3 regions of the Yersinia sp. 2541 StPb PI genome follow, and region 2 is predicted to be linked to each of the others. Evidence: predicted binding sites of a transcription regulator. Region 2 holds the regulator's gene; each other region holds the start of a gene.

Region 1 (3,177 bases), 4.2 Mb from region 2:
GTAGCGTAAAATCAATGGCGTAATAGCGGCCATCTTTGCGTGCGCGATCGGGGAAGCGCTCAGCCACATCGGTCACGCGATCCAGATAATGGTCGTGCAGAACCACCAACTCATTATCTTTGGTCATCACCAAATCTTGTTCAAGATAATCCGCACCTTGTGCGTAGGCCATGGCTTTAGCGGGCAGTGAATGCTCCGGCAGATAACCACTGGCACCACGATGTGCGATGACAACTTTGCTTGCCGACGGTTTGGTGACTACTGATGACTGCTCGGTGGCCTGAGCCATACCGGTAACTGAGGATGCCAGAATAATACTCGCCAACAGGGTTTTGATGTGGGTTTGCATTGTTTGCATTGATAGTGCTCCATTTATCAATCTCAGGGTATGAAAAAGGCTATGTCGCTATAAATCCATCAATAACGACACAGCCTGAAAAGTGTAACTAGATGAACTTTATAAGCCCTGTTTTCTAGCCAGCTCTGCGTGATGCTTTTTCTCACTAAACATCACAACGATCAGTAACAGAACAGCCAAGATGCTGCCGCCGATCATGACCATAAAGCCGCCGTCCCAACCGAAGTAGTCTACGGTGTAACCAACAATGGCACTCGCTGCTACCGAGCCGCCCAGATAACCGAACAAGCCGGTGAAGCCCGCGGCGGTCCCTGCTGCTTTTTTCGGTGCTAATTCAAGCGCATGTAAGCCAATCAGCATTACTGGGCCATAGATCAGGAAGCCGATGGTGATCATACAGGCCATATCAATACCAGGGTTACCGACTGGGTTCAGCCAATAAATGATGGTAGCGATAGTCACCAGGGTCATAAAGAACACACCGGTGGCCCCACGGTTACCTTTAAACACTTTGTCGGACATCCAACCGCACAACAGCGTCCCTGGAATACCAGCGTATTCATACAGGAAATAAGCCCATGAGGATTTATCCAGTGCGAAGTGTTTCACTTCTTTCAGGTAGGTCGGTGACCAGTCGAGGATGCCGTAACGCAGTAAATAAACAAAAACGTTAGCAATCGCGATGTACCACAACAGTTTGTTGGGCAATATGTATTGCATGAAGATCTGTTTAGCTGTCAGTTCTTCTTCTGCTTCTTCACTGTAGTCATCTGGATAGTCGTTTTTGTACTCTTCAATCGGCGGCAAGCCCACGGATTGAGGGGTATCACGCATCAGACCAAAGACAATCAATGCCACCAGAATGGCACCAAAAGCAGGCATATAGAGTGCGGCTTTCCAGTCGTTAAACCACGCCATCCCCAGCAGGAACAGCAATGGTGGTAAGCCACCACCGACGTTATGGGCGCAGTTCCAGACTGACACGATACTGCCGCGTTCCTTCTTCGACCACCAGTGCACCATGGTACGGCCACATGGCGGCCAACCCATCCCCTGGAACCAGCCGCACAAGAACAGCAGCACGAACATCACGGCGATACTGGATGTTGCCCAAGGCACAAAGCCCATAAACAGCATCACGGCAGCGGAGAGAATCAAACCGGCAGAGAGGAATACCCGTGGGTTAGACCGGTCAGAAACCGAACCCATGATGAATTTTGAGAAACCGTAAGCAATAGAGATACCCGATAACGCGAACCCCAGATCCCCGCGAGAGAACCCTTGTTCGATCAAATACGGCATGGCGAGAGTAAAGTTTTTACGCACCAGATAGTAGGCGGCGTAACCGAAAAAGATGCCCATAAAGATTTGCCAGCGTAGGCGGCGGTAGGTGGGATCAATCTGTTCTGCTGGAAGCCGGGCCTGATGCGGCGCGGGCTTAAAAATACTCAACATGAGTGCCTCCGATGGCTTTTTTGTAGTTTTTGACCCCGGTATAGCCTGGTATCTACCCGGTAGTTAAACGGCTAACTTGCTGTCGTTTATGTTCCATAACGAGCGCCATGCTAGATAAATTCGCATAACTTATCTGTGAGTGATGGCTCATTTGTTACAGTTATATGAAAGCGGCGGCAATTTTGAGCGATTGGTTAACATTTTGAAACCCACAATGACAAATTACCTGTGACTTTGATCACAATCATGGTTTTTAAACACCACATTGCTTTCGTTTTTCGTTCGTTTTTGTTCCTTATCAAACAATAACCTTAAAGATTGTGGCTCAATAGACGCATAATTAGCCGCCAGGCGGCTGTCTGATAATGTGGGGTCCTTCATGACGAACAGTTCTCCTTACACAGAAACGGATGTCATCATCATTGGTGGTGGTGCGACCGGTGCCGGGATTGCCCGTGACTGCGCTCGCCGTGGTTTAGCCTGTACGCTCTTGGAGAGGCATGACATTGCCACTGGTGCGACTGGCCGTAACCATGGCTTGCTACACAGCGGCGCACGCTATGCGGTAACTGATGGCGAATCTGCCCGCGAATGTATTGAAGAAAACCGTATTCTGAAACGTATTGCACGCCATTGTATTGAGCAAACGGATGGCCTGTTTATCACGTTGCCGGAAGACTCGCTGGAATATCAGCAGCAATTTATCGCGCGCTGCCAGGACGCCGGTATCGAGGCCGAAGCCATTGATCCAAAGCTGGCCTTACGGCTGGAGCCTGCTGCTAATCCGACATTGATTGCTGCCGTCCGCGTGCCAGATGGTACCGTCGATCCCTTCCGTTTAACTGCCGCGAATATGCTGGATGCGCGTGAGCACGGTGCGAATGTACTGACTTATCACGAAGTTATTGGCTTGCTACGCCACGGTGATAGGGTGAGCGGCGTGCGCGTTTTCGATCATAAGAATCAGCGCCAGTATGATATTCATGCACAAATAGTGGTCAACGCTGCGGGGATCTGGGGGCAACATATTGCTGAATATGCTGATCTTCGTATCCGCATGTTTCCGGCAAAAGGTGCTCTGTTGATCTTGGGTCATCGGATCAACAACATGGTGATCAACCGCTGTCGTAAACCGGCTGATGCTGACATTTTGGTTCCGGGCGACACCATCTCATTGATCGGGACGACCTCAACCCATATTGAATACGATCAAATCGATAATATGGTAGTAACGGCACAAGAGGTGGATACCTTAATCCGCGAAGGATCAAAACTTTCACCCCAGTTGGCGCAAACGCGCATCTTACGTGCTTACGCCGGTGTCAGGCCGCTGGTTGCCAGTGATGATGACCCGTCGGGGCGCA
Region 2 (3,177 bases):
TCCGTAGTGCGCTCCATGGATGATTATATCAACTACATTACGCCGCAGTTCTCACGCACTCATATCAACTTCCAGCGCGTGCCAACCGTTGACACATCAAATCCGTTTGCTGCCAAAGCGATTCCGTCACTGGATGAAAGCTTTGTGGTTATTCATTTCCGGGGTTTGGATCAAATTGATTTCCCTTACTTACTAGCGATGTTGCAAGGATCATTTATCTCTAATATCAATACATTGGTGGTACCCGGCGGAAAAATGGGGCTGGCAATGGAGCTGATTATGGCGCCGCTAGTGCAGCAGTTGCTGGAAGGGGAGAAAATCGGTTAATCTCCTTCATTCTTGAAGCCGCAGTATAGCAATGGCTGGAGAGAGAGAAAAATAATTTGACTCTATCCCAACCCAAAGTAATTGGAGCTGCAGGTAGGCGGCAAACGAACTCATCCCGATGAGCTTACATAAGTAAGTGATTCGGGTGAGCGAACGCAGCTAACAACCCTGCAGCTTCAAGTACGAAGGGTTTGCTTAGGCGATGTCACGGATCTCAAAACTGTGGGTAATCGTCGCCGCTTTACCCAACATCAGTGAGACGGAGCAATACTTTTCTGCTGACAGCTCAACGGCTCGTTCCACAATTTTGTCGGTCAGACCTTTGCCGCTGACAATAAAATGCAGGTTGATTTGCGTAAATAGACGCGGTGCCTCTTCGCGACGCTGCGAGGTTAATGTCACTTCGCAATCACGCACATCATTGCGGCCTTTTTGTAAAATAGAGACCACATCAATCGCGCTACAACCGCCTGCTGACATTAACAACATTTCCATCGGACTCGGTGCTTTGTCTCCAGCATTACCGTCCATCAACACCTGATGACCTGATGCCGATTCACCCAAAAATGTCAGCCCCTCAACCCACTTTACACGTGCCTGCATAACTCTTGCTCCCGGTTAAATTTTCTGATCCAGACTACCCTTTCATTTACAAACTGGCAATGTAACCCGATGTTCATCATGCTGAAGCGATACAACACAAGACACTGGCTTCATCCTGTGCTACAAACAGAACCGAAAGTGTTGTTTCTAGAATTAAATAGGGTAGCTTCTCAATACTCAGTGGAGGGTTTCTACCCGGTACGTATCTTGGCTATACCTTTCGGCAGTTGAGCAAATTAATATGCTACGAGAAAGTGTATTTTATAAGCACGCCGTACAGGGAACTCTGAGCCCTGTTATGTTAGGCAGCGATAACAACAGAGGATAACAGCGAATGGTTCTCGGCAAGCCACAAACAGACCCGACTCTCGAATGGTTCCTGTCTCATTGCCATATCCACAAATATCCATCGAAGAGTACGCTGATTCACCAAGGTGAAAAGGCCGAAACGCTTTACTACATCGTGAAAGGCTCCGTTGCGGTGCTTATCAAAGATGAGGAAGGTAAAGAGATGATTCTCTCCTATCTTAATCAGGGAGATTTCATCGGCGAACTTGGATTATTTGAAGAAGGCCAAGAACGTAGCGCCTGGGTTAGAGCAAAAACCGCCTGTGAAGTGGCTGAAATTTCTTACAAAAAATTCCGTCAGCTGATTCAGGTCAATCCAGATATTTTAATGCGCCTATCTTCACAGATGGCGAGTCGCTTACAGATTACATCTGAGAAAGTGGGCAACCTTGCTTTCCTTGATGTGACTGGGCGTATTGCACAAACGCTGCTTAATCTGGCAAAACAACCTGATGCCATGACCCACCCAGATGGGATGCAGATTAAAATTACCCGCCAGGAAATTGGTCAGATAGTTGGCTGCTCCCGCGAAACCGTGGGGCGGATACTAAAAATGCTGGAAGATCAAAACCTGATCTCCGCACACGGTAAAACGATTGTCGTCTACGGCACCCGTTAATTCCCCCTAAACTGGTGCCGATACTGTCGGCATCAGTTTTTTAATCTTTTGTGATCAATAAATTTCTGGGGCCTTTATGAAATGGCAACGGCTTATTTATCATCCTGAAGTTAATTACGCACTACGCCAAACATTAGTGCTCTGCCTGCCTGCAGCATTAGGGTTCGCTCTCGGCGAACTTCGGCTGGGCTTGATGTTTTCTCTGATACCCGCCTGTTGCAACATTGCCTCACTGGATACACCACACCAACATTTTTTCCGGCGTCTGCTGGTCGGCGGCGCGCTGTTTACTGTGAGTAGCTTCCTAACCCAGCAACTGCTGCTATGGGGTATTCCGTTGCCTGCTGTCATGCTCAGCCTGGCATTAGTTCTAGGAGTGAGTGGGGCGATTAGCCAATTGAATGGCCATTTGTTACCCGCGGCACTGATTGCTGCTATTTTCAGCCTCAGCATGGTGGGCCGCGCTCCGATCTGGCAAGCCCCGTTGCTGTGTGCCGTAGGGACACTGTGGTATGGGGTGTTTAACGGGTTATGGTTCCGACTCTGCAAGGATCAACCGATTCGCGAACCTTTGAGTCAGCTTTATCGCTTACTAGCCGATTATTGTGACACCAAATACAGCCTGTTTGCTCAGCACCTTGAGCCGGAAAAATCGATACCGCCGCTGCTGGACAGACAACAGGCGATTATGGACAAGATTAATCAGCTTTATCAGCAATTTAATCTGATTCATAACACCACGAAGAAAGAACAGAAACGGTTGTTGGGATTGTTCCAAATGGCTCTCGATTTGCAAGAGCACATTACTGCGGCCCTGATTCAGCCAGAAAAAGCACAAGAGTTAATGGAGCAGACACAGATTGATAGCGTGATACGCCGTAATTGCCAGAAAATCTCAGCTCAAATGCGCAGCATCGCCAACGACATTCTCTATCACCACCATGCTGATGAGCATTTCACTGCCGATGATGGTCTGACAGAACTGGCAAGCATCGCACAGGCACACCCAGACAACCCGGTCGCACAATTCTACTACTACCATATCAGCCACGTGACCCAGCTATTGAGTGACCGGCGACCACTGTATGACCGTGACCTGATGTCCAGCCAACAACCACAACCTTTCTGGCCGGCGTTGATCAGCTATCTGTCGTTCAAATCAGGTGCACTGCGGGAAGCGGCTCGTCTGGGCGTAACACTGGCAGCAGGTAGCTATATCGGTAACTTAATTCATCTACCCAAACCTTATTGGATTTTGCTTACTGTGATGCTGGTAACGC
Region 3 (3,177 bases), 160 kb from region 2:
TCACCCGTGCGGTGAAAGGGGCCACTTTGATTGGTTCTGGCATCGAAGCCATGCAGCAGATTTCGATGGTCGGCAACGATCTGGCGCTGGATAAAGGTGTCGGCGTTTGCGGCAAAGAGGGGCAAAGCCTGCCAGTTGGCGTCGGCCAACCTACTTTGAAGTTAGACAATCTGACGGTGGGTGGCACGGCGTAGGGGTTGGTAGTTGGATGCTCAGTTTAGTTCTCAACTGGGCATCCAATAGCTATAGTATATTCAGCGATATCCCTGATATACCTCAGCCACTCGTTTAAAGTACTCGGTCAAATAGTCGATACAGACCTGAACTTTAAGTGGCATTTTATCTTTCTCGGTATAGAGCGCATATACTGGGCGCGGATCTGAATGGTATTTTTTAAACAGTATTTCCACCTCGCCGCGTTTAATTTCCTCTATTACCCACATTAACGGTGCGTAAGCGATACCCGCACCCGCGTTAAGCCAACGGATCATGGTTTGTGAGTCATTGGTGACAAAGCGGCCCTGTGGCGATATTTGCGTGGTAATACCTTCTGGCGCGATTAGCTCAAAGTTACTGTCTGGTCGCACGCTATATTCCAGCCAGGAGAAATTGGTCATATCACTGGGTTTTTCTGGTGTACCATGTTGTGCTAAATAACTTTTGGCGGCGCAGACCACCATCGGCATGGAACCAAGGCGGCGTGAAAATAGCCCCGAATCCTGTAATGCACCAACGCGGACCACCACATCTAAACCATCAGCAATTAAATCCGGTGCCGGAATGCCGGTGACCAGATTAACGGATAGGCCGGGATACTCTTTCAACATCTCTGCTGTCATCGTTGCCAGTACATTTTGTGCCATCGTCGATGAGCAGCCGATGCGTAAGGTTCCGGTTGGGGTGTTGTTAAAGGCATAGAGTTGTTCATGGACTTCCTGTACTTCCTGCAACATGCGCCGACAACCCTGATAGTAAATTCGGCCTGCCTCAGTTAAACCAATGCGGCGAGTACTGCGGTTAAGCAGCTTAACATTCAGCTCGGTTTCCAGTTTTGACACTGTTTGGCTAATCGACGACACACTCATTTCTAACTGCCGTGCGGCGCCAGTAAAAGACCCACACTCAACCACCTTGGCAAATACTGACATCCGTTTTAGTCTTTCCATGGTTCACCCTGAGTTGATTGCTAACGCTTGATTGTTAACTGTAGCTTAAAAGTGATTTAGATCACACATCGTAGATAAGGTGATAATAAGCAGGCTAATATACTGCTGTCGGGAGAATCGTTTTAGGTTTGCAAGCCACGCTGTCGAAGTGTTATCTCGCCTCGCTAAGGTTACAGTCATGTTGCTTAGTTAAGTTTAACCTACAAGTTAGTCTTATGGCTGGTTCACCGGCACCCTATAATAGAAAGGATCTACAGAATGACGTTGCTTCCGGTGATGGTGATATTTGGCCTCTCTTTTCCGCCAATATTTTTTGAGTTGCTCCTTTCGCTGGCGCTGTTCTTTGTTTTGCGCCGTGTGCTACAACCTACTGGTATTTATGAGTTTGTCTGGCATCCAGCACTCTTTAATACCGCGCTGTATTGTTGTCTTTTCTATTTAATATCCCGTCTTTTTTCCTGAGGTCGCCGTGAGTACTTTTTCATTAAAAATAATCCGTATCGGCATCACCTTATTGGTGGTTTTACTGGCGGTTATCGCTATTTTCAAAGTTTGGGCTTTTTATACCGAATCACCCTGGACCCGTGATGCCAAATTCACTGCCGATGTGGTGGCTATCGCACCGGATGTCAGTGGCTTGATCACCGATGTGCCGGTAAAAGACAATCAACTGGTGCAGAAAGGGCAGATTTTGTTTGTTATTGACCAACCGCGCTACCAGCAGGCGTTGGCTGAAGCCGAGGCCGATGTGGCCTATTACCAAACACTGGCGGCGGAGAAACAACGTGAATCCGGCCGGCGGCAACGTTTGGGGATTCAGGCGATGTCACAAGAAGAAATTGACCAGTCCAACAACGGATTACAAACCGCCAGGCATCAGTTGGCAAAAGCTATCGCGGTACGAGATTTAGCCAAACTTGATCTGGAACGCACCACCGTGCGCGCGCCTGCACAAGGCTGGGTGACGAATCTGAATGTTCATGCCGGGGAGTTTATTAACCGTGGCGCTACCGCTGTTGCACTGGTGAAAAAAGATACTTTCTATATTTTGGCCTATTTGGAAGAGACCAAGCTGGAGGGGGTTAAAGGCGGGTATCGGGCGGAAATCACCCCACTGGGCAGCAACCGTATTTTGCACGGTACTGTCGACAGTGTCTCCGCCGGTGTCACCAACAGCAGCAGCAGTGTCGATAGCAAAGGGTTGGCGACGATTGACAATAATCTGGAATGGGTGCGGTTGGCGCAACGAGTACCGGTGAAGATCCGTTTGGACAGTGAAGATCAACAGCATCCCTATCCCGCAGGGACGACGGCTACCGTGGTGATAACCGGGGCGACTGATCGCAATCCTAATCAGGCTTCACCGATTGTTAAGTTGATGCATCGCCTGCGTGAGTTTGGTTAAGATGAACAGCCCGACATTTATTCGCCTGCGCTTTGCGTTCAAACTCAGTTTTGCCATTGTGGCCGCGCTGTTTCTGGGCTTTCATCTGCAATTGGAAACACCACGTTGGTCGGTGCTGACGGCGGCCATTGTTGCTGCTGGCCCGGCATTTGCTGCGGGCGGTGAGCCATTCTCTGGTGCGATTCGTCACCGAGGCTGGTTACGTATTATCGGGACATTCATCGGCTGTATCGGTGGTTTGGTTATCATCGTTCTGACTATCAGAGCACCAGTATTAACCCTGATGCTTTGCTGTTTGTGGGCTGGCGTTTGTACTTGGATCTCCTCACTGGTTCGGGTTGAGAACTCTTACGCATTCGGGCTGGCGGGTTACACTGCGCTGATTATCATTGTCACCACCGGTGAAACGCCATTACTGACACCGCAGTTTGCTGTCGAGCGCTGTAGCGAGATTGTGCTGGGGATCGTCTGCGCGGTGATGGCGGATCTGCTGTTTTCACCACGATCGATCAAGCAGGATATTGATCGTCTGGTCGATAAGGTGCTGGTAGATCAATATAAATTATTGCAGTTATGTATTCGTCCGGCAGAAAAAAACGATATCGA

The links. The regulator CRP, encoded in region 2, controls carbon source genes, mostly activating them, when cyclic AMP is high. The targets are predictions, from matches to a motif close to ATGTGANNNNNNTCACAT.
Region 1: a site for CRP is predicted at 2,040-2,057, ahead of glpT (glycerol-3-phosphate transporter). Genes of this name have one in related genera too.
Region 3: a site for CRP is predicted at 1,216-1,233, ahead of aaeR (HTH-type transcriptional activator AaeR). Genes of this name have one in related genera too.

What each region holds. Positions count from the first base shown of each region.
Region 1 is NZ_JAZGQB010000001.1:4,478,038-4,481,214, reverse strand. Features, by position in the region: gene glpQ (glycerophosphodiester phosphodiesterase) at 1-349, opposite strand, end outside; gene glpT (glycerol-3-phosphate transporter) at 458-1,813, opposite strand; gene glpA (anaerobic glycerol-3-phosphate dehydrogenase subunit A) at 2,193-3,177, shown strand, end outside.
Region 2 is NZ_JAZGQB010000001.1:279,951-283,127, reverse strand. Features, by position in the region: gene V1953_RS01105 (phosphoribulokinase) at 1-327, shown strand, start outside; gene V1953_RS01100 (OsmC family protein) at 523-930, opposite strand; gene crp (cAMP-activated global transcriptional regulator CRP) at 1,265-1,897, shown strand; gene V1953_RS01090 (YccS/YhfK family putative transporter) at 1,974-3,177, shown strand, end outside.
Region 3 is NZ_JAZGQB010000001.1:441,936-445,112, forward strand. Features, by position in the region: gene tldD (metalloprotease TldD) at 1-194, shown strand, start outside; gene aaeR (HTH-type transcriptional activator AaeR) at 255-1,166, opposite strand; gene aaeX (p-hydroxybenzoic acid efflux pump operon protein AaeX) at 1,425-1,628, shown strand; gene aaeA (p-hydroxybenzoic acid efflux pump subunit AaeA) at 1,636-2,571, shown strand; gene aaeB (p-hydroxybenzoic acid efflux pump subunit AaeB) at 2,573-3,177, shown strand, end outside.